DNA from 4 places in the Arthrobacter sp. FW306-06-A genome. Region 2 is predicted to be linked to each of the others. Evidence: predicted binding sites of a transcription regulator. Region 2 holds the regulator's gene; each other region holds the start of a gene.
The links. The regulator Rex, encoded in region 2, represses fermentation and respiration genes when NADH is low (regulators of the CRP and FNR family bind a similar motif). The targets are predictions, from matches to a motif close to CTTGTGAANNNNTTCACAAG.
Positions count from the first base shown of each region.

Region 1: a site for Rex is predicted at 3,748-3,767, ahead of LFT49_RS03655 (queuosine precursor transporter). Genes of this name have one in related genera too.
Region 3: a site for Rex is predicted at 3,486-3,505, ahead of araB (ribulokinase). Genes of this name have one in related genera too.
Region 4: a site for Rex is predicted at 3,497-3,516, ahead of benA (benzoate 1,2-dioxygenase large subunit). Genes of this name have one in related genera too.

Region 1 covers NZ_CP084552.1:733,557-739,433, forward strand. The annotation lists gene LFT49_RS03635 (pyruvate dehydrogenase) at 1-1,067, shown strand, start outside; gene LFT49_RS03640 (hydroxymethylpyrimidine/phosphomethylpyrimidine kinase) at 1,180-2,037, opposite strand; gene LFT49_RS03645 (TIGR01777 family oxidoreductase) at 2,140-3,051, opposite strand; gene LFT49_RS03650 (TetR/AcrR family transcriptional regulator) at 3,078-3,734, opposite strand; gene LFT49_RS03655 (queuosine precursor transporter) at 3,958-4,692, shown strand; gene LFT49_RS03660 (hypothetical protein) at 4,813-5,748, opposite strand.
Region 2 covers NZ_CP084552.1:3,653,134-3,659,010, reverse strand. The annotation lists gene LFT49_RS17155 (3-deoxy-7-phosphoheptulonate synthase) at 1-809, shown strand, start outside; gene LFT49_RS17150 (helix-turn-helix domain-containing protein) at 964-1,176, shown strand; gene LFT49_RS17145 (30S ribosomal protein bS22) at 1,328-1,426, shown strand; gene LFT49_RS17140 (HAD family hydrolase) at 1,495-2,313, opposite strand; gene LFT49_RS17135 (glutaredoxin family protein) at 2,392-2,646, shown strand; gene LFT49_RS17130 (redox-sensing transcriptional repressor Rex) at 2,658-3,362, shown strand; gene LFT49_RS17125 (Yip1 family protein) at 3,437-4,219, opposite strand; gene LFT49_RS17120 (YceI family protein) at 4,423-4,971, opposite strand; gene LFT49_RS17115 (histidine phosphatase family protein) at 5,175-5,855, shown strand; gene LFT49_RS17110 (TlpA family protein disulfide reductase) at 5,858-5,877, shown strand, end outside.
Region 3 covers NZ_CP084552.1:921,235-927,111, forward strand. The annotation lists gene mmsB (multiple monosaccharide ABC transporter permease) at 1-607, opposite strand, end outside; gene mmsA (multiple monosaccharide ABC transporter ATP-binding protein) at 612-2,141, opposite strand; gene chvE (multiple monosaccharide ABC transporter substrate-binding protein) at 2,250-3,380, opposite strand; gene araB (ribulokinase) at 3,647-5,419, shown strand; gene LFT49_RS04450 (L-ribulose-5-phosphate 4-epimerase) at 5,416-5,877, shown strand, end outside.
Region 4 covers NZ_CP084552.1:4,151,425-4,157,301, forward strand. The annotation lists gene benC (benzoate 1,2-dioxygenase electron transfer component BenC) at 1-1,318, opposite strand, end outside; gene benB (benzoate 1,2-dioxygenase small subunit) at 1,445-1,981, opposite strand; gene benA (benzoate 1,2-dioxygenase large subunit) at 2,017-3,402, opposite strand; gene catA (catechol 1,2-dioxygenase) at 3,732-4,613, shown strand; gene LFT49_RS19470 (benzoate/H(+) symporter BenE family transporter) at 4,705-5,877, shown strand, end outside.

The sequences.
Region 1 (5,877 bases), 1.6 Mb from region 2:
AGCTGGCCAAAGCACCGGTGGGGCACTCGCTGCGCGGCAAGGATTTTGTCCAGTACGACAATCCGTTCGACATCGGCATGACGGGCCTCCTTGGCTACGGGGCGGCGGCAGAGGGCATCGAGGACGCAGACCTGCTGATCCTCCTGGGCACGGACTTCCCGTACGACCAGTTCCTGCCGGACACCCGCACCGCACAGGTGGACCGGGCGGCGCAGCGGCTGGGCCGGCGGACCGACGTCGATATTGCCGTGCACGGCGACGTGCTCCCCACGCTTCGCGCGCTGATCCCGCTGGTGAAGGCCAAGAAGAGCCGCCGGTTCCTTGACCAGATGCTCAAGAAGCATGACCGGCTGATGAACAAGGCCGTGGGCGCCTACACGCGCAAGGTGGAGAAGAAGCAGCCCATCCATCCCGAGTACGCGGCGTCGCTGTTGGACCAGGTGGCCGCCGAGGATGCCATCTTCACCGCGGACACCGGCATGTGCAACGTCTGGACCGCACGCTACATCAACCCGCTGGGCACCCGACGGCTGATAGGTTCCTTCCTGCACGGCTCCATGGCCAACGCCCTTCCGCACGCGATCGGCGCGCAGCTGGCGTACCCGGGGCGCCAGGTCATTTCGGTGTCCGGCGACGGAGGCTTGTCCATGCTGCTGGGCGAGCTCATCACCGCCGCCGCCTACAAGCTGCCGGTCAATGTGGTGGTGTTCAACAACTCCACCCTGGGCATGGTGAAACTGGAGATGCTGGTGGACGGGCTGCCCGACTTTGGCGTGGACGTGCCGGACGCCAACTATGCGGCCGTGGCACAGGCGCTGGGTTTCCACGCCGTGCGGGTTACCGATCCGGGCCAGATCGAGGCGGCCTATCGGGAGGCGTTTGCGCACCCCGGCCCGTCGCTGGTGGAGCTCATCACCGACCCCAACGCGCTGTCCATTCCGCCGAAGATCTCCGGATCGCAGGTGATCGGGTTCGCCACCGCCATGTCGAAGGTGGTCCTCAACCGTGGCGCGGGAGAGGCCGTCAGCATGGCCCGCAGCAACCTCCGGAACATCCCGCGTCGGTAACCTCCTTTCCACACGCGCCATCACACAGCGCCCTTAAAGCCGGAACGCCCCTGCACTGATTGCAGGGGCGTTCCGGGTGTTCGTGCGAAAGCTGATGGCGCGTTCTGTGGAGCTAGCGGGCGCCGCCCTGCCACAGGGCATCGAAGGGGGCGCCGGAGGCAACCCGGTTGCGGATGCCGGTGGTCACAAAGTCCTTGGCGGTCCGGGCTGCCGCCAGCGGGCTGGCGCCCTTGGCAAGCTCGGCCGTGACGGCGGCGGCCAGCGAGCAACCGGCGCCGGACACGGCCACCTCGCCCACCTTCGGCGCGCTGAGGACTTCGAGGGTTTCGCCGTCGTAGAACACGTCCACGGCGTCCGGGCCTTCCAGCCGCACCCCGCCCTTGGCCAGCACGGCCGCTCCGCTGAGCTCGTGGATGCGGACGGCAGCGGCCTTGAGGGATTCAACGTCGGTGATCTCCAGGCCGGAGAGCGATTCCGCCTCGAAGTGGTTGGGCGTGACGAAGGTGGCAAGCGGCAGGATCTGCGCTTTCAGGGCCTGGTCCGTGTCCAGCGCGTGGCCGGGTTCCTGGCCCTTGCAGATCAGCACCGGGTCCAGGACAACATTGGCGAAGCTGTTCTCCTGCAGCGCATTGGCCACCGTGCTGATGGTGGCCGGGCTGCCCAGCATGCCGATCTTCACCGTGTCCAAAGCCGAAGGGGCGCCCGACGCCGGACCGTAGGCCGCCGTCGTCGCCTCCAGCTGGTCGGCAATCACCTGCTGGTCCACCGGCACGAAGCGGTGGTTCCAGCTGTCCTTCGGGTCGAAGGACACGATGCAGGTGAGGTTGGCGATGCCGAAGACACCCAGCTCCTGGAAGGTCTTCAGGTCAGCCTGGGCACCGGCGCCGCCGGTGGCCTCGGAGCCTGCGATGGTGAGGACGACGGCGGGGGCGTCCGCGGACAGCGTTGCGTCAGGGGATACGGAAGTCATGCCCCCATCCTGCCACCCGGCGTCGGACGCTATCCATGTAGGGGCGTACAGCGGCTGTGATAAGCGAGTGTTCAGCGGTCCAAGCGGTTCATTATTTGACCGTCAGGCTGTCCCCTTGGCGATCTGCAAGAGCGCCCTGCCCAGCTCCGGCTGGCTGTAGGCAAATCCGGCGTCAAGAAGTTTCTGCGGCTGGACCCAGCGGCTTTTCAGGACCAGTTCGGTCTCCGTGTAAATCAGGACGGCGCCCGCCCGGAGGAGCCAGGCAGGGGTGGGCAGCCCGAACCGTGCGCCATAGGCCCGGCGCACCAGGCGCATCATTTCCTGGTTGGTGACGACGTCCGGTGAGGCCACATTGACGGGCCCGGTGATGTCGGTCCGTGCGTGCAGGAAGAGGATGCTGCGGTACAGGTCCTCCACGTGGACCCAGCTGAACTTCTGCCGGCCGTCGCCCATATGCCCGCCCAGGCCCAGTCGCGCGAGGGTGGCGAACGGCCTCAGTGCACCGCCGCCGCGGCCCAGCACGATGGCGATCCGCAGCGGGATCTTCCGCGTCTTCGGGGTGTCCGCTGCGGTGAGGGCCGCTTCCCAGGCCCTTGCGACGTCCACGGAGAAGCCGGAACCAAGGTCGCCGTCGGCCTCGGACTGGGGACGGTCGCGGGCATCCCGGTAGATGGTGCCGGTGCTGGCATTCAGCCAGGTGGGCGGCGGGACCTGGCATTGCGAGAAGGCCCGCCCCAGTGCCCGGGTGGTGGCCACCCGCGAGTCCAGAATGATTTTCTTGTTCCGCTGGTTGTAGCGGCAAGAGACAGAGCGTCCGGCGAGGTTCACCACCAAGTCGGCGCCGTTGAGCACCCGGGCCATGCCGGCGTCGTCATCCCATGCGGCTGTGGAACCACCCGCTCCGTCGCGTCCTATGGTCCGCACCGTCCAGCCGTCCTCGCGGAAACGCCTGCAAAGATAGGTGCCAATGAAGCCGGAGGCGCCGGCCACTACGACTGTCTTTGCACTGTTCATCTCTTCCCCCAATGTTCGCTTCTGTCCTAGTCGCGGATGCTGCGGCTCAGGTCGAGGACGTCGTCAAGCACCTTGCTGACACCCGGAATGCGGGCCAGTGAGAGGCCGCGGGCAATGAGCGGCGCTGCGCCGTCCACCAGCTTCCGGGTCCGCCGCTGGCCTTCCGAGGAGTCGTAGACCCAAAAGAGGGTGATCCCCATGTAGCAAAGCCACAGCAGTTCAGGCAGCTCGGCCCGCAGCTTCTTCGGTACGGCGGGGCTGGACCCGTCCACCGTGCGCCTGAAGATATCCAGCGCTGCCTCCCGCGCGGGCGTTGAGTCCGCCGAGAAGGGATTCACCGGCGATGTGGGCCGGATAGCGGTGGCCACGAAATCCGCGCCGAAAGCATGGTAGGGCGCCATGACGTCCAGGCCCGCGTGCAGAGTGGTTTTCAGGCGGTCCGCGAACCCGGCGGCGGCGTCCAGCAATTCGGCTGCCCGCGCGGCGTGTTCGGCCTGCACTTGGAGGTACAACTCGTGGACCAGATCATCCTTGGACGAGAAGTAGTAGTAGGCATTGCCAACGGAAACGCCGGCCTCTGCAGCGATGGCCCGCATGGTGGTCTTCTCGAAGCCGATCTCGCGGAACATGCGCAGTGCGGTGTCCGCCACCCGCTGCCTGGTGTGTTCGCCCTTGGCTGCCACCGGCGCCTCCAAATTCCTGAACGTGTTCAAAAATAGTGTGCCACAAGCAGTTGAACATGTTCAAACGCTCACGGGAATTGGTCTGCCTGCGCCAAGGAGCGATCCCGTCCAACGCGATGCGAGAATTACCCGAGTGCTAATACAACCGGCTGCCCACTGCTGGGCGCCGGCCAACCACTCCCGAACGGACACCGTCATGTCTTCTTCCCCCGGCCAAAGTGCCATGCCCGATGCCGCCCTCCCGCGGCCGGCCCACCAAGGTGCCAGCTTCGCCGCCATCGGTTCGCCCTACTTCGGGATCATGCTGGCGACCATGGCCGTGGTGTTGATCCTCTCCAACATAGGAGCATCCAAGGGCGTCGCCTTCGGCCCCATTGTCACCGACGGCGGCTTTTTCCTCTTCCCCCTCGCATACATCCTGGGCGACGTCATCAGTGAGGTCTATGGCTTCAAGGTGGCCCGCAAGGCCATTCTCACGACCTTTGCGATGTCCGTCTTCGCCTCGCTCTGCTACTGGGTGGTAATTGCGCTGCCCGGCTTCGACGACGAGTACGGAGCCGCGAAGCAGTCCGCCTTGGAAGGCGCCCTGGGCCCTGTGCCGCAGATCGTCCTCGCCTCGCTGCTCGCCTTCCTGGCCGGGCAGACCATTAACTCCTGGATCCTGGTGCGCATGAAGGCACGCACCGGTGAGAAGTCCCTGTGGGCCAGGCTCATGGGCTCCTCCGGCGCTGGGGAATTCGTGGACACGCTGATCTTCTGCAGCATCGCCGCGTCCGTCATCGGCATCACTGACTTCGGCAGCTTCGTGAATTACGTGCTTGTGGGGTTCGTCTACAAGACTTTGGTTGAGTTCCTTTTCGTCCCCGTCACCTCGCTGGCCATCAACTGGGTCAAGAGGCGTGAACCCAGTTACGGCCTCGCAACCCCGCCCGCGGCAGCGGTGACGAACGCCGCGTAGCTGCCGCCCGGCGTCGTGCGTTCCGGCTGTCTGGTTCCGGCACGCCGGAACGGTGCGGGATCGCCGGAAGGAACCGGCGACCTGGTCCCGTTCCGGCGATTTGGCCCTGGGGCGGCCGGGCTACCGTTGGAGTGCGGCTAGGACACGGGCTTTGAACTCCTGTTCGCGGAAGAGGTCGGCCCATTTCACGCGCAGGAAGGTCCAGCCGTTCTCGGTGAGTGCATTCTCCCGCTGCCGTTCCTGGAACAGCACCTCGGGCGTCGGCTTGTAATCGAAGTACTTGGTTTTCCCGTCGAATTCGAGGGCCACCTTCTTTTCCTTCCAGGCGAAATCCAGGCGGTACTGGCCTGCCCCCGTGGCTACGGGGACTTGGGGCTCCGGCAGCGGAAGCTTCAGCCGTGTCAGGAGTTCGCGGGTGAGCGTCTCACCGGCTGACTCCGACCGTGGTTCTGCGTGGGTGAGTGCGAGCCGGAGGGTACGGATCCCGCGGCGTCCCTGCAGGCCGTCAGCCATGCTTTCCATCAGCGCTTTGTCTGCACCGAGCCGGAGGGCGTGGTCCATCAGCACGAGCGCCTGGCGGTAGGTCAGCATCATGGCGCAATCCACTGCCGTCCGCTCAAGCGAGGTCACCCGGAGGCCGCCGCGAATCACCACCTCCGCCTCGGTCCAGGGCCGGGTATGGCCGCAGACATCCTTACCGAGCCGCTCGCTTGAGGGGTTTCCTGGCAGTAGAAGGTGGATCAGGTTATCGACATCCCATAGATACAAACCGTGCAGCCGGGCCGCCGATGTGTGGCTGTACACATAGCCGCCCCGTGAGGTGGTCAGCGTCCCATGGGCATGGGCGTGAATCAACTGCCTGCTGCGAACAGGCCGCGACTGCTTATCCCAGAGCTCGGCGCGGATGTAGCAGCCGTGGCGAAGGCGGACAAGCTTCCGGTTGAGCACCAGGGTCTTGATGGCCCGTCCGTTGAGGCCCTCCTCGTGCAGTTGCCCCGTTCGCCACAGGTTGCCGGTGCTCGGAAGTGCAGGGAGGCGGACTGGCTGTGGTGTCATCCCCACAGGATCCTGCCGCTGCGGCACCGCCGGAAGGCGCCGCCGTCGTTATGTGTAAAACGTCCTGCGGCGCGGGCTCGCCGGAACCCATCGAACTCGCCGCAACGTTCCGGCGATCCGGCAGCTTTC
Region 2 (5,877 bases):
ACTTCGAAAAGCCGCGTACCACCGTGGGTTGGAAGGGCCTGATCAACGATCCACGGCTGGATGGCAGCCACGACATGGTTACCGGCCTCCGCACGGCCCGGCAGTTCCTGCAGCAGGTCACTGCGCTGGGCCTTCCCACCGCCACCGAATTCCTGGAACCGATCAGCCCCCAGTACATGGCCGACCTCATCTCGTGGGGTGCCATCGGTGCCCGCACCACCGAAAGCCAGATCCACCGGCAGCTTGCCTCCGGATTGTCCATGCCCATCGGCTTCAAGAACGGGACCGACGGCGGCCTGCAGGTGGCCATCGACGCCTGCGGGGCAGCGGCGGCGGCCCAGGCGTTCCTGGGGATCGACGGCGAGGGCCGGGCCGCGCTGGTGGCAACGGCCGGAAACCCCGACACCCACGTCATCCTCCGCGGCGGCCGCAAGGGGCCCAACTACTCAGCGGCCGACGTCGAACGCGCCTCCAACGAACTGGCGGGCAAGGGACTGAATCCCCGCCTTATCGTCGACGCCAGCCACGCCAACAGCGGCAAGAGCCACCACCGGCAGGCCGAGGTGGCATTGGAGATCGGCGCCCAGTTGGAAGACGGCGGGACCGCAGCGCGCGCGGTGGCCGGCGTCATGCTGGAAAGCTTCCTGGTGGGCGGGGCGCAGAACCTGGACGTCGCTGACCATGCAGCAGGGCGCGCTGAACTGGTCTACGGCCAAAGCGTCACGGATGCCTGCATGGACTGGGATGTCTCCGCGTCTGTCCTGGAGCAGCTGGCGGCATCGGCACGGAAGCGCCGGGGGTCGAATTAGGGGATGAAATAGGGGGCCCGCCACTTTCACATCTGCCACAGGAACATCTAGAGTATCTACTTAGGTGGTTGGTGGATGGCTCAGCATCGGAACACCGCATTGGCACGTACCTGGGGTCACTGTTGTCCATCCGTCAGCAAAGGAAAATAGGGAAATGTCGGCAGAACAGAACTTCTCCAACGCGAAGTTCCTGACCGTGGCCGAAGTGGCCGAGGTCATGCGCGTCTCCAAAATGACTGTCTACCGGCTGGTGCACTCGGGCGAAATGCCGGCAGTGCGCTTCGGCCGCTCCTACCGGGTCCCCGAAAACGCCGTTGAACAGTACCTTAAGGGTGCTGTCGTGGACGGTCACACCGAGACGGCCTGAGGCAGCCTGTCCTGAGCCGCTCCCAATAGGCGGTACCCTGTTAAGGAACGTTTTACGTCATTGTAAGAATCTGTCAGTTGTTCAGTTCGTAGCTATGTCCGCGGACATTCTCCATCAGACAGGTACTGCATCTAGTTTGTAAGGAACTTTCGTGGGTTCAGTTATTAAGAAGCGTCGCAAGCGTATGGCCAAGAAGAAGCACCGCAAGTTGCTTCGCAAGACCCGTCACCAGCGCCGCAACAAGAAGTAGAAATACTTCCAACAGCGTGCAAATGCCCGTCGCCTTCCGAGGCGGCGGGCATTTTGTTTGTTACCGGGCTACGCCCGCGGGCCGCGCATCCGGGCGAAGCCCTTCCAAAGGCCGTAAACCGCACCGCCAAAAGTGGCTGCCTTGAGGCCGAACGTGGCAGCGCGGCGGCCGGCGCGGAAGTCGTAGACCGGCCAGTTCCGGTCCCGCGCGTGGCGGCGCAGCTTGGCGTCCGGGTTGATGGCCACGGGGTGCCCCACCAGCGACAGCAGCGGGACGTCGTTGAAGGAGTCGCTGTAGGCCCAGCAGCGCTTGAGGTCCAGGCCCTCCTCGTCGGCGATGGCCTGGACGGCTACGGCCTTCGCCGAGCCGTGCAGGATGTCTCCCACCAGGCGGCCGGTGTACATGCCGTCTGACACTTCGCCCACCGTCCCCAGGGCTCCCGTCAGTCCCAGGCGGGTGGAGATCACGGTGGCCACCTCGATGGGCGTGGCCGTTACCAGCCAGACGCGGCGGCCCACCCTGAGATGCTGCTCCGCCAGTGCCTTGGCGCCCGGCCAGATCCGCGAGGCGATCATCTCGTCGTAGACCTCTTCGCCGAGGGCCTTGATGTCGTCAACGGTGATCCCGGCGGCCAGCGTCAGGGCCGAATCCCGCACGGCATGGACGTCATCGATGTTTTCCCCGCGGGCCACGAACTTGAACTGCTTCCATGCGAAGCCGGCGGCCTGGGCCAGGGTAAAGGCTCCGCGCTGGTGCATCTTGCGTGCCACATGGAAGAGGCTGGCTCCGCGCATCAAGGTGTTGTCCACGTCGAAAAACGCCGCTTCGCCCGGCTGCGGCTCGGCAGCCGGGCGCGTGACTACGGCGACGTATTTCTCCTCGGGCATGGTGTTGAGTCTAGTCAATCCGCTGGCCTGCCGCCGTCGGCGTCACCGGCAGCACGCGAACGGCGATACCGTTAAGCCATGGCTACACCCCGCGTCGTCCTGGTCACCAAAGCTGACTGCCACCTTTGCGAAGACGCGCGCGACGCCGTCAGCCGGGTCACTGCCTCATTGGGCCTTACCTGGAGCGAAGAGTTGGTGGACAACCAGCCCGAGCTGCGGGAGCGCTACGCCGAGGAAATCCCGGTGGTGCTGGTGGACGGCGTACAGCGCGACTTCTGGAAAATCGACGAAACCCGGCTGGAACGCGTGCTGCAGCGCGCCATGGCCCAGTAGGGGGAGTGCCGGTGACCTCCCTGGATTCCACGCCGCAGCCGCTTCCCGACCTTCCGGCTGCCACGGGCACGCCGCCCAAGCAGATACCGCCCGCAGCCGTAGCCCGGCTGACCCTCTACCTCCGCGCCCTGAACACCCTGCTGGCTGAGGGCGTGGAGCGCGTCTCCTCCGAATCGCTGGCTGAAGCCTCAGGGGTCAGTTCCTCAACCCTGCGCAAGGACCTGTCCTATGTGGGATCGTACGGAACCAGGGGTGTTGGCTACGAGGTGCAGTACCTCAGCCGTCATATCGCGGCAGCGCTTGGACTGACGCACGACTGGAAAGTGGCTATCGTCGGTGCCGGCAACCTCGGCAAGGCGCTGGCGCGGTACGGCGGCTTCGAGTCCCGCGGGTTCGACGTCGTGGCCATTTTCGACGCCGACCAGATGGTGGTGGGCAGCGAGGTGGGATGGCTGCGGGTCAGCGACGTCGCGGACCTCGAAACAGTCCTGCACCGCACCGGGGCCAACATGGTGGTGCTGGCGCTGCCGGCCGCCGTGGCCCAGGGCGTCTGCGACCGGGTGGTGGCGGCGGGCGTCCACAGCGTCCTGAGCTTCGCCCCGGTGATGCTGCAGGTTCCCGACGGCGTCAACCTCCGCAAGGTGGACATGGCCACCGAACTCCAGATCCTGGCCTACCACGCGCAGCGGGCCCAGACACCCGGACAGACAGCCTAGCGCTGGCTTAACGCAGGCGGCCCGGGACGCATTGCTGCGTCCCGGGCCGCCTGTTTGCCAGCAGACGTGCTGGGTTACCGCCCGTAAGGGTTGCCGAACCCACCCGAGTACGGGTTGGCGAAAGGCTGCTGCTTCCGGAAGTACGGGGCAGCTGCAGGCAGGTAAAGCAGCACAATGGCCACGATGCCCAGGACGGTTCCAAGCGTTCCGAGGGAGGGAACCCCAAACAGGCCGAAAATGGACAGCGCTGCAAAGACCGTCCCCAGGATGCGGGCCCAGTTCTTGCCCTTGCGGATGAAGAAGGCCACCAGCAGGTAGAGCGCGGCGCCGATGATGGCAAAGACCACCAGCGTGCCGGCGATGACGCTCTTGATGCTGTCGTAGCTGATGTCTGTTCCGCTCGACTGCATCTGCTGTTCAAAGAGCTGCCGGAACTGGGGGTCGTCCAGCTGGGTGAGCCCGAGGAGCATGCCGATGACGAAAATGGCGGCCGACGCAATCAGCAGCCAGAAGGAGATGTTCACAAGCTGGGGGACGCCGTTGCTTCCGGCGGGCTGCGGCTGCTCCGAGGGGTACTGGGCGTAAGGGGACTGTCCATACGGCGACTGGCCGAACTGGGACTGGCCGTAGCCGGGAGCCTGCGACCCATACTGCGGTGCATTCTGGCCGTACTGGGGTGCATTTTGGCCGTACTGCGGTGCTGCCGGCGGCTGCGAGCCGTACTGCGGAGCGTTTTGGCCGTACTGCGGAGCGTTCTGGCCGTAGCGCGGCTGGGCTCCGGACTGGTCGTTGCCGGATTGTCCGGGGCTGGTGCGCGGGTCTTCGGACCCGGGAGGCGGGACGGGAGGAGTACTCATGGGCGTTCCTTCTGCAGGGTCGGGATCCAGTTAGGCTGCCGGGAATCGGTCCTCAGCCTTCCCCCCAGCATGGCTTAAGTCCACCGTACCCCCGGCGGGCGGCGTTGTGGATCATTCGGGAGGTGTTGATGCACCGCGTTTGCAGGTTAAACACGGCACCCCGGCCATGCCGTGCAGGCGGGCCGGGGTGCCGTGAAGGGGAATTAGGCTGCGGGAGCGATGAAGGCGAGTTCCAGGTTGATGGCAACCTTGTCGCTGACCAGCACGCCGCCGGTTTCCAGGACGGCGTTCCAGGTCAGGCCGAAGTCCTTGCGGCTGATGGTGGTCTCGGCGGAGACGCCGGCGCGGGTGTTGCCGAACGGGTCCACGGCCACGCCGTTGAACTCGGTTTCCAGGGTCACCGGACGGGTAACACCCTTGATGGTCAGGTCGCCGGTGAGTTCGTAGCTGTTGCCCTTGGCCACGAGGCCGTTGGAGACGAAGGAGATCTCGGGGAACTTCTCCACGTCGAAGAAATCCCCGCCCTTGACGTGGCCGTCGCGGTTGGCGTCGCCGGAGTCAAAGCTGGCGGTCTTGATGGTGGCGTTGATCTTGGAATCGACCACGTCCTCGGCCAGGTCCAGGGTGGCGGCGGCTTCGGTGAACTGCCCACGTACCTTGCTGATGCCGGCGTGGCGGACGGTGAAGCCAATCTCGCTGTGGGAGTTGTCCAGGGTCCAGGTGCCGGTGGTGACGTCTGCGGGAAGTGCCATGATGTTGCTCCTTGTATAGCTGTGTCTGTGGTGATCCTGCTGTTGAAGCTTCATAAGTTGAAGTCTCAACTAACTTGCTGCATCCAGTATAAACATGCATTTGCATGTTTTGTTCCCGGGTCCGGAACATTTCTTCAAAAACTTCAGTTCTACTGAACGTAGAAGATTTCGGATCGCGCGCCATCTTTGAGAAACTGGTAAACATGCCCCAAGCCACTGTCCATCTGCTCCGCCACGGCGAGGTCCATAATCCCGACGGCGTTCTCTACGGGCGGCTCCCGGATTTCCACCTTTCCGAGTTGGGGCAGGAGATGGCCCGCATGCTTGCGGAGTACTTCCGGCAGCGCGCCGAGCACGGAGCCCGCATCACCTACCTCGCCGCCTCTCCGCTCGAGCGTGCGCAGGAAACTGCACGGCCGACGTCGGAAGCCCTGCAGCTGCAGATCCACACAGACGAGCGGATCATCGAAGCGGAAAACTACTTCGAGGGCATGAAAGTCACCAAAGGTGAACTGCGCCGGCCACGGCACTGGCCGCACCTGGTCAACCCGCTGCGCCCGTCCTGGGGTGAGCCGTACAAGCAGCAGGCGGCGCGGGTGGCAGCGGCTGCGCAGGACGCGCGCCGGAAGGCGATTGAACTTGCGGCCGGCGATTTTGGCGCAGAAGGCCCTGAGGCCATCCTGGTCAGCCACCAGCTGCCCATCTGGGCCACCCGGCTGAGCGCGGAAGGGCGGCCTTTGTGGCACGATCCCCGCAAGCGCGAGTGCACCCTGACTTCCGTTACGTCCCTGGTCTTCGACGACGCCGGCTCGCTGTTGCGGGTTGAGTACAGCGAACCCGCAGCATCCCTTCTTCCCGGTGCCGCCAGCACCCCTGGAGCCTAGTAGTGAGCAACAGCAACCTTCC
Region 3 (5,877 bases), 1.8 Mb from region 2:
TCCGGCGGATCCGGCGTTCCTTGAGCGCTTGGATCAACAGCGCGGCCGTGGCCCCGACGCCCAGGATGACCGTGAGCCACTCCAGTACGGAGGTGCCGCCGGTGAGGTCGGGAAGGAAACCGCCGCCGAGGGCCCGCAGTTCGGCCGGGAAGGGGGTGATCTGCTGGTTCTTCAGGGTGATGAGGGTCAGGCCCCGGAAGATCAGCATGCCCGCCAGTGTGACGATGAAAGCTGGAATCCCCACGTAGGCGATCCAGTAGCCCTGCCAGGCGCCCACCAGGGCGCCGACCAGCAGGCAGGCGGGGATGGCGGCCCACCATGGCCAGCCCCAGTGCACGATCATGACGCCGGCCACGGCGCCGATGAACCCGGCCACCGAGCCGACGGAAAGGTCGATGTGCCCGGCGATGATCACCATGACCATGCCGATGGCCAGGATCAGGATGTAGCTGTTCTGGACCACCAGGTTGGTGACGTTTTGTGGTTCCAGCAGGATCCCGCCGGTCAGTCCCTGAAACAGCAGGACAATCAGGATCAGGGCAACGAAGATGCCCACCTGGCGCAGTTGGCTTGTGAGGAATCCGAGCGATTCTCTGAGGGCGGACATTTCGCTATTCCTTCTCTTTGGTCATGTAGTGCATCAGGGTTTCCTGGGTGGCCTCGGCAATGGGAACTTCACCTGTGATGTGGCCGGCGGCCAGCGTGTAGATGCGGTCGCAGATGCCCAGCAGTTCAGGCAGTTCCGAGGAGATGACGATGACAGCTTTTCCTTCGGCCGCGAGTTTCCCGATAATCGTGTAGATCTCGTATTTGGCGCCAACGTCGATTCCCCGTGTGGGTTCATCGAGGATGAGCACGTCCGGATCGGAGAACATCCACTTGCTCAGCACCACCTTCTGCTGGTTGCCACCGGAGAGCTTTCCGGTAATGGCCGCCACCGACGGAGCCTTGATGTTCATGCTCTTCCGGTAGCCGTTGGCCACCACGGTTTCCTGGTTCTTGTCCACGAAGCCGCGTTTGGCGAGCTTGCGCAGGGCCGCCAGGGAGATGTTCCGCTTGATGTCCTCGATGAGGTTCAGGCCGTAGTGCTTGCGGTCTTCCGTGGCATAGGCGATGCCGTTCCTGATGGCGTCGGACACCGTGGCAGTGTTAATTTCCTCGCCGTACTTGTAGACCTTGCCTGACGTGGCGGTTCCGTACGTGCGTCCGAAGACGCTCATGGCAAGCTCGGTGCGCCCAGCGCCCATGAGCCCGGCCAGTCCTACCACTTCGCCCTTCCGGACGTACAGGTTGGCGTTGTTGACCACCATGCGCGTGTGGTCCTGGGGATGGCGCACTGACCAGTCCTCGATCCGCAGGACTTCCTCGCCGATGTGCGGCTCGCGGTCCGGGTACAGGCTCTCCAGGTCCCGGCCCACCATGCCGCGGATGATCCGTTCCTGCGTGATCTGGCCTTCGTCCAGCCGAAGCGTCTCAATGGTTTTGCCGTCCCGGATGATGGTGACTGCATCAGCCACCTTGCGGATCTCATTGAGCTTGTGGCTGATGATGATGCTGGTGACGCCCTGGCCCTTCAGGTGGAGGATCAGGTCCAGCAGGTGGCCGGAATCCTCGTCGTTAAGGGCGGCAGTGGGCTCGTCCAGGATGAGCAGCTTCACTTCCTTGGACAGCGCCTTGGCGATTTCCACGAGTTGCTGCTTGCCCACGCTGATGTGCTGCACGGGGGTGACAGGGTTTTCGTCGAGGCCGACGCGGGCCAGCAGCTTTGCTGCCTCCAGGTTGGTCTTGCGCCAGTCCACCCACCCGTTGGTGGCTTGTTCATTGCCAAGGTAGATGTTCTCGGCAATGGACAGGTACGGGCTGAGGGCCAGTTCCTGGTGGATGATGACGATTCCGCGCTTTTCGCTGTCCGAGATGCTGGAAAAGTGGCAGGGCTCGTTTTCGAAGAGGATTTCCCCCTCGAAGGTGTTGTGTGGATAGACGCCGGACAACACTTTCATGAGCGTTGACTTGCCGGCTCCGTTTTCCCCGCAGATGGCGTGGACCTCGCCACGGTTCACATCGAGGGTGACGTCCTGCAGCGCTTTCACGCCGGGGAACGTCTTGGTGATTCCTCGCATTTGAAGAATGGGTGTGTTCATCGTCAATTCCCACTGACTGTTCGGAGCTTGCCTTCCTGCTGCTGCAGGAGGCTGCGGGTGGGGCTGTGGCCCGGGACGGATACCCAGGCCACAGCCCCCTGACGCTGACTACTTGACGTCGGCGTCGGTGTAGTAACCCGAGTCGATCAGTTCCTTCTTGTAGTTGTCCTTGGTGATGATCACGGACTTCAGCAGGAACGCCGGGACAACCTTGACCTTGTTGTTGTAGGTCTTGGTGTCGTTGGTTTCCGGCTCCTGGCCCTTGAGGACCGAATCGACCATCTTGACGGCCTGCGCGCCGAGCTGGCGGGTGTCCTTGAAGATGGTGGAGTACTGCTCGCCGGCGATGATGGACTTGACGGAACCCTTTTCGGCGTCCTGGCCGGTGACCACGGGCAGGCTGCCCTTGGCGTAGCCGCCGGTGCTGGTGAGGGCGGAGAGGATGCCGATGGACAGGCCGTCGTACGGGGAGAGGACGCCGTTCAGCTTGGTGCCCGAGCTGTAGGCGGAGGTGATGATGTCCTCCATGCGCTTCTGCGCCACCGGTGCCTGCCAGCGAAGGATCGCGGCCTGCTCAAACTTGGTCTGGCCACTGGGGACCTTCAGGGTGCCGGCGTCCATGTACGGCTTCAGGGTGTCCATGGCGCCGCTCCAGAAGAAGTTGGCGTTGTTATCGTCGGGGCTGCCGGCGAAAAGCTCGATGTTGAACGGCCCCTTGCCGTCAACCTTCTTGCCGCTGGCGTCCAGGAGGCCCAGGCCCGTCAGCAGTGAGGTGGCCTGCTGCACACCCACGGTGTAGTTGTCGAACGTGGTGTAGTAGTCCACGTTCGGGGTGCCGTTGATCAGGCGGTCGTACGCGATGACCTTGACGTTCTGGTCCTTGGCCTTGGCCAGGACGTCGGTCAGGGTGGTGCCGTCAATCGCGGCGATGATCAGGGCCTTGGCGCCCTTGGTCAGCATGTTTTCGATCTGCGACACCTGCGTGGGGATGTCGTCATTGGCGAACTGAAGGTCTGTCTTGTAGCCGAGGTCCTTCAGCGACTTCTCGACGTTGGCGCCATCGGCAATCCACCGTTCGGAGGTCTGGGTGGGCATCGAGATCCCGACCAGTGAATCGCCGGGCTTGGCGGCACCGCCGGATTCGGTGGCGGCTCCGCCCCGGGAGCCACAGCCGGTGGCGCCCACCGTCAGGGCGAGGACAAGGGCCACCGCGCCCATGAGTTTTTTGATTCTCACCATTTTCTCCTTCCGCGGCAGCATTGCCGCGAAGTGTTGTTGGACAGGCAGCACCGACGCTTCCTGGTCCTGGTCACATTGTTGATGTGCCGGTTCAATATAGACCGCTTTGTGAACGCTAACAAGAGCAAGCCATCGAAATTTCGCAACTTTTTCGGTTCCATTGACTTCTTTCTTGTTAGCGTTCACACTTGCTGCAGCACCTAGCTTGACCCCGACCCCTACAAACCCGGTAATGAGGCCTCCCGCCTCCCGGACGGAGGCCACCCATGCCAGAAACGTTGTTCACTTCCAGCTCCGACTCCCGCCAAGACCACTACGTCATCGGGGTGGACTACGGCACCCTTTCGGGCCGTGCCGTGGTGGTGCGGGTCCGCGACGGCAGGGAACTCGGCAGCGCCGTCCACGAGTACCCGCACGCGGTGGTCACCGATTCACTGCCCGAAGACACGGCGGGCGCCGAATCCGGCGGACGTCCCGCAAGGCTTCCCGGTGAATGGGCACTTCAGGTGCCCAATGACTACCGGGAAGTCCTGCGCAAGGCGGTCCCCGCCGCAGTGGCGGACGCGGGGATCGACCCTGCCGCCGTCGTCGGCATCGCCACAGACTTCACCGCGTGCACCATGGTGCCGGTCAAGGCTGACGGCACCCCCCTGAACGAACTGCCCGGCTTCGCCAACCGGCCGCACGCCTATGTGAAGCTCTGGCGCCACCACGCAGCGCAGGGGCAGGCTGACCGGATCAACCGGCTCGCTGCCGACCGGGGCGAGGACTGGCTTCCACGCTACGGGGGACTGATCTCCTCCGAATGGGAGTTCGCCAAGGGCCTGCAGCTGCTGGAAGAGGACCCGGAAGCCTACGCCGCCATGGACCACTGGGTGGAGGCGGCCGACTGGATCGTATGGCAGCTGTGCAGCCGGTACGTCCGCAATGCCTGCACTGCCGGCTACAAGGGCATCTACCAGGATGGCCGGTATCCGTCCGAGGACTTCCTGGCGGCCCTGAACCCGGACTTCAAGGACTTTGTCAGCTCCAAGCTGGAGCACACCATCGGTCGGCTGGGGGATGCCGCGGGCACCCTTACCGCCGAGGCTGCTGCCTGGACCGGACTGCCGGAGGGCATCGCCGTGGCCGTGGGAAACGTTGACGCGCACGTCACGGCCCCGGCTGCCAAGGCCGTGGACTCCGGCCAGCTGGTGGCCATCATGGGCACCTCCACCTGCCACGTCATGAACGGCACCGAACTCCGCGAAGTGCCCGGGATGTGCGGGGCAGTGGACGGCGGGATCGTGCCCGGCCTCTGGGGCTATGAGGCCGGCCAGTCCGGCGTGGGGGACATCTTTGGCTGGTTCACCAAGTACGGCGTCCCGCCCGAATACCACCAGGCTGCCAAGGATGCGGGCCTGGGCATCCACGAGTACCTCACCGAACTCGCCTCGCGGCAGGCCATCGGGGAGCACGGCCTGATCGCCCTCGACTGGCACTCGGGCAACCGTTCGGTCCTGGTGGATCATGAGCTCTCCGGGATCGTGGTGGGCCAGACGCTGGCTACCAGGCCGGAGGACACGTACCGGGCGCTGCTTGAAGCCACTGCTTTCGGGACCCGCACCATCGTGGACGCCTTCCGCGACGCCGGTGTCCCGGTCAAGGAATTCATCGTGGCCGGCGGCCTGCTCAAGAACAGACTCCTGATGCAGATCTACGCGGACGCCACCGGCCTGCAGCTGTCCACCATCGGCTCGGAGCAGGGACCTGCGCTGGGCTCGGCCATCCACGCTGCCGTGGCCGCGGGCGTGTATGCGGACATCCGCGAAGCCGCCGACGCCATGGGCGCCGAACCCGGGGAGGTGTACACCCCCATCCCGGAGAACGTCGCCGCGTACGACGAACTGTTCCAGGAGTACAGGACGCTGCACGACTACTTCGGCCGCGGCAGCAATGACGTCATGCACCGGCTCAAAGCCATCCAGCGCAAGGCGGCGCGGACTGGGCTGCCGGGGACTGGCAACCTGTCAGCTACCGCTGTGGAGGTGTCCGCATGACCGCCGGTACCGGTGTAACTTCGGCGATCCTGCAAACCATCGCCCGGATCCGGGAGGAAGTCTGCGCCCTGCACGCCGAGCTCACCAGGTATGAACTGGTGGTGTGGACCGCAGGCAACGTTTCGGCCCGTGTACCGGGAACAGACCTCATGGTCATCAAGCCCTCCGGCGTCTCCTACCAGGAGCTGACCCCGGAGCAGATGATTGTGACCGACCTGCACGGCACCCCGGTTCGGGGCACCAACGTCGATGGTGGCGGGACCGTGGATTGGGGCAACCCGCCGCTGTCGCCGTCCTCGGACACGGCCGCCCATGCCTACGTGTACCGGCACATGCCCGACGTGGGCGGGGTGGTGCACACCCACTCCACCTACGCCACCGCCTGGTCCGCCAGGGGAGAAGCCATCCCGTGCGTGCTGACCATGATGGGTGACGAGTTCGGCGGTGAGATTCCGGTG
Region 4 (5,877 bases), 500 kb from region 2:
GGAATTCCTCGTTGGTGCGCGCGAACTCCTCGGGATCTGTGATGCTCCCGCCCTGCACCGAGCCGGTGGTGGCTTCCGCGAGCCGGCGGAACTGGCGAAGTTGGTGTTCACTGAGCCTTCCCAGCAGCAGTTCGCTGACCGCAAGCTCCAGGCCCATCCGGGCATCAAGCTGGGCGAAGCTGTCCTCCTTGCGGAAATCCAACCGCCCGGTTTCCAGCGAGGACACGGCCTCGCCGCGGGTCATGGTGTCGCCGTCGGCCTGGACTTTCTCAACCGGAGCCGGCGCGCCCGTTTCAGCGTCGCCTCCGGTGGTTTCCTTCGGTGCGAAACGTTCGAAGTAGAAGTTGGCAGGCTTGATGCCTTCGGTATCCAGCCACTTGGAGACAGCGTTGACCATGGGCGGCGGGCCGCAGAGGTAGATGTCCACGTCGCCGTCGTTGAGGTGCTTCGGTTCGATGATCTGCGTGACGTAGCCGGTGTGCGGGGCGGAGGTGCCGGGCTCGGAGGCGATGTAGTCCCAGGTGAAGCCGGGCAGTTTCGCCTCGTAGGCGCGGAGCCAGTCCAGGCCCACGATGTCCGCCTCACGGGTGAGTCCGTAAATCAGGTGGACCGGGCTGGAGGGCGGGTTTTCGGCAAGCTTTTCCAGGATGGACAGCAACGGGGCCAGTCCGGTGCCACCGGCCAGGAGCAGGAGGGGCCGCTTAGGTTCGCGCAGGAAGAAGGATCCGTACGGGCCGGTGAACTCGATGGCATCGCCTACGGCGGCGCGGTCGCGCAGGTACTCGGACATCGCGCCCTGTGGAGTCACACGGACCATGAAGGACGCATCCTGGACCTCGGGGCCGCTGCTGAAGGAGTAGGAGCGCTCGGCATCGGTGCCGGGAACCTTGAGGTTGACGTACTGCCCGGGGAGGAAGGCCAGCGCCTCGCGGTCGTCCACCTCAAGGGTGAAGGACACCGTGGTGTCCGTGTGCCGGTTGAGCTCCTTGACGGTGGAGCTGAAGGTGGCAGCCGCCGTCTTGGCCGATTCGGACGTGGCGGGGATCTGGATGGCCAGGTCGGACTCCGGGACAGCCTGGCAGGTCAGCAGGTAGCCCTTTTCGAGTTCCTCCTCCGTCATGGCGTCGTCGATGAAGTCGCCCGGGTCGAACGAGCCGGAATCGCAGAACGCCTTGCACGTACCGCAGGCGCCGTCCCGGCAGTCTGACGGAATGTTGATGCGCGCCTTGTAGGCGGCATCCATGACGGTCTCATAATCGCCGACCTTGATGACTTTGGTGACGCCGTCTTCGAAGCTGAGGGCTACTTTGTGGCCCATGGGGTCCTCCTGACTGGCCGGGCGCGTCGTCGCGTCCCGGGTAAAAAAGTTGTGGCGTGCCCGGCGGGCACAGGGATGGAAGCTGCCGCGCAGCGCCCGTATGTCCCGGCGCCGGCTGCGGGCAGGTCAGATCATGTAGACATCCACCACGTGGTGGATGTAGTCGTTCTTCAGGACCACTTTCTTCTTCAGGATCACCGGCTGCAGGCCGGACAGGTCCAGCGTGTAGTAGCTGGTGCCGAAGTAGGTGTCCGTCGTGTTGTAGCGGAAGTAGAGGGTGAACCAGTTGAAGCGCACCTCCACCTTGCCGCCGTCGTTCGCCAACACTTCGACGTCGGTGATGTTGTGGCCCGCGCGCGGCTCCGGGAGGGAAGTGGCTGATGACCTGTCGGTCTTGATCCGGAACACCCGGTCCTCGATGCCGCCGCGGTTGTCGTAGTAGATCAGGGAAATCTCGTTCTGGGGATCCTGCGTCAGCTGGTCGTCCACGTCCCAGGCCGGCATCCAGAATTCGGAGTCCGGGTGGTAGCACTCCAGCCATTCATCGAACTGGCGGTCATCCAGGAGGCGGGCTTCCCGGTAGAGGAACGCCCGGACGGTTTCGAGGGTTGCGATCTCCTCCGCGGTCTTGAGGACCGGGGTGGTGTGGGTCAGGTTGGTCATGGGTTCTGCGCTCTCTGTGGTTCCTGTGGGCTCTCTCAGGCGGTGACGGGAACGGATTCCAGGGCGGAACGCTCCTCTTCCTCGGCCAGGGCCCGGTCCATGACTTCCTTCCAGTACCCGTGCTGGATGGGGTAGAGCCCCTCGTCTTCGGTGCGCACGCCGGAGGCGATCACCCTTGTCATGCCCAGCGCCTGCGCCTGCTCGTCCGGGCCGGTGATCTCGTGGGTGGAGCCGCGGGTCATGTCATTCCACGGGGCGCTGGTGGCCCAGTAGGTCTTGTTACAGGAGCGGAATTCCTCCAGGTCGTCCGGGGTTGCCATTCCCGTGGCGTTGAAGAAGTCCTCGTATTGGCGGATGCGCTTGGAGCGGTTCTCCTGCGACTCACCTTTGGGGGCGATGCAATAGATGGTCACCTCTGTCTGGTCCGCGGAGATTGGCCGGAAGTGGCGGATCTGGGAGGAGAACTGGTCCATGATGTAGACGTTCGGGTACAGGCAGAGGTTGCGCGAGATGTTGATCATGAAGTTCGCCATCTCCTCGCCGTACTTGGCCACAAGCTCGTCGCGGCGGTCCCACAACGGGCGGTCCTGGGGGTTGGTCCATTCCTGCCACAGCAGCAGGTGCCCGTGGTCGTAGGAGTAGAACCCGCCCTTGACTTTGCCCCACTTGCCGGCGTCCATGGCCTTGGTCTTGTTGGCGGAGTCACCGGCGCTGCGGCGGGCCGTGGTGGCTGCGTAGTTCCAGTGCACTGCGGTGACGTGGTAGCCGTCCGCGCCGTTCTCGGCCTGGACCTTCCAGTTGCCGTCGTAGGTGTAGGTGGAGGAACCGCGCAGCACTTCCAGGCCTTCGGGCGACTGGTCAACGATCGAGTCGATGACCTTGGTGGCATCGCCCAGGTGCTCCTCGAGCGGGAGCACGTCGGCCTTCAGGGAGCCGAACAGGAAGCCGCGGTAGGACTCAAAGCGGGCCACCTTGGTGAGGTCGTGCGAGCCTTCCTTGTTGAAGGTCTCGGGGTAGCCGGCGTTCCGGGAGTCCTTGACCTTGAGCAGCTCGCCGGAGTTCTTGAAGGTCCAGCCGTGGAACGGGCAGGTGAAGGTGGTGCGGTTGTCCGTCTTGCGGCGGCACAGCATGGCGCCGCGGTGCGAACAGGCGTTGACCAGGCAGTTGAGCTTCCCGTCCTTGTCCCGGGTGATCATCACGGGGGTACGGCCGATGTAGGTGGTGAAGTAGTCGCCCACGTTGGGGATCTGCGACTCGTGGGCGAGGTACACCCAGTTGCCTTCGAATATGTGCTTCATCTCGAGTTCGAAGATCTCCTGGTCGGTGAAGATCTCGCGCTTGGCCCGGATGACGCCGTTCTCGCGGTCGTCGATCAAGGCGTCGGCAAGGACCTCGCGGGCATGGATCAGGTTCTCGGTCATGGCGTGCTCCTTCATTGGAGATTGCTGGACGGACGGGCGGAGGTCCACTCGGGAAGAGGCTTCGGCGGCGGACGTTATCCAGCAATTCTTACCGCTCGTGATTGGCCTCACATCAGGCAAATACCTAGGTTCCACCAAGGGTGCCTTTATGTACTGATAATGACTCAAAAGACGCCTAGTTGATATTTGTAGCGTCCTTATCTGCGGCCCTACGATTGAGACCGAGATCACGCGGTGCCGTGCAGGGCAGGTGGAACGTTCCGCCCAGCAGGCCGCGTGGGGAGCAGGAGCCCTTCCTGTCCCATTCAATGAAGAAGGTGGACATCGTCATGACCCAGACCCCAACGGACAGCCGCACGGAAAACGAAGGCACCGCCGTCGAAGCAGGCTCCAAGGCAACCGAACGCTTCGCCGCGTCAGGCAAGCTCTCCCGGGTGGATGTATCCAAGGAACGGGTGAGCCTGCTGGCCGGCGCACTGATCAAGGCCGCCAACGACATCGTCGTGGAGCACCAGGTCACCTATGAGGAATACAACGCCCTTAAAGCATGGCTGATCAAGGTGGGCACGGACGGTGAATGGCCGCTGTTCCTCGACGTCTGGCTTGAACACACCGTTGAGGACGTGAACTCCCAGGACCGACCCGGCACCGTGGGCACCATCGAGGGCCCCTACTACGTCCCCAACTCCCCGGAACTCCAGACGCCTGCCACCGTGGAAATGCGCGACGACGAAGAGGGCACCCCGCTGCGGTTCACCGGCCAGTTCACCGACACCGACGGCAACCCCATCCAGGGCGCCCAGGTGGAGATCTGGCACGCGGACGCCGCCGGTTTCTACTCCCAGTACGCCCCGGGCATGCCCGAGTGGCTCTTCCGGGCCACCGTCAAGGCCTCGGACGACGGCCGGTTCGAGATCAACACCATGCGTCCGGCGCCCTACCAGATCCCCACGGACGGCGCCTGCGGACAGCTGATCAACGCCGCGGGCTGGCACGCCTGGCGTCCGGCGCACATCCACATCAAGGTGTCCGCGCCGGGCTACGAGCCGGTCACGCAGCAGCTGTACTTCCCCGGCGACCCCCACAACGCGGACGACATCGCCTCGGCGGTGAAGCCTGAACTGATGCTGGACCCCCGCCCCCGTTCCGACGGAAAGGGCGAGGAAGTAGTTTATGACTACGTCCTGGCAAAGCAGGGCCAGAAGAAGTAGCACGCAAACTGGGAGATACCCCCGCACGGAGGCGCTCCGGAGCTGATGCTTCGGAGCGCCTCCGGTTTTTCCGCGCCAGCCAGGAGTTCCGATGAGCCATACCCGCCCCGACCCGGCCGCCACATCCGCCGGGTCAGCCCCGCCGGCGCCGGAACCCCTGTTGGAGCGCCCGGGGGTCAGGCCCGCGGGTCCGCGCCGGGTTCTTCGCGACCTGGGCCTGTCGTACGTCTCCAACGGGGCAATCGGGCTCATCTTCGCGGCGTCCGGACCCATCGCCGTCACCCTGGCCGTCGGGACGGCCGGCGGCCTGACCCAGGGCCAACTGTCGTCCTGGGTTTTTGGCATCCTTTTCTCGGGCGGCGCGGCGACCCTGCTGATGTCGCTCATTTACCGGCAGCCCCTGGGCTTCGCGTGGTCCATCCCTGGCACGGTGCTCCTGGGGCCGTCCCTTCAGCACCTGGCCTTCCCCGAAGTCGTCGGGGCCTTTTTCACCTCCGGCGTGCTGATCCTAGCCCTGGGCGCCACCGGGGTGGTGCGCAAAGCCATGGCGCTGGTGCCCATGCCGCTCGTAATGGCCATGGTGGCTGCGGTGTTCCTGAAGTTCGGCACAGACATCGTCGCCGCAACCCAGGACAACCCGGCCGTGGCTGCTCCGATGGTGGCCGCGTTCCTGGTCCTTACCGCAGTTCCCATGCTTGGCAGGTTTCTGCCGCCGGTCCTGGGCACACTGGTGGCGGGCTGCATCGCCGTAGCGGCCAGCGGCCAGTTCAACCTTCCGCCCGGCGGACCGCTCGTGGCCACCCCGGTTTTCACTGCCCCTGACTTTACGTGGGCTGCCCAGCTCGAGCTGGTGGTTCCGCTGGCCCTCACCGTCCTGTTCGTTCAAAATGGCCAGGGCATCGCAGTCCTCCGTGCCGCCGGCCATCAGCCGCCCGTGAATGCCTTCGCCATTGCCTCCGGCGCTTTTTCGGTGCTGAACGCCGGCTTCGGCGCCGTTTCGGCCTGCGTCACAGGCCCCACCAACGCCCTGTTGACCTCGTCCGGGAAGCGGGAGCGCCAATACACGGCCGCCGTGGCGTATGGCCTGCTGGCCCTGGTGTTCGCTGCTTTTGCTCCCACTCTGACCCGGCTGATGCTCGCCGCGCCCAAGGAGTTTGTCCTGGCGTTGGGCGGCATCGCGATGCTGCGGGCCCTCCAGCAGGCCTTCGTCACGGCCTTCGCCACCAGCTTCACCCTGGGCTCGCTGGTGACGTTCGTGGTGACC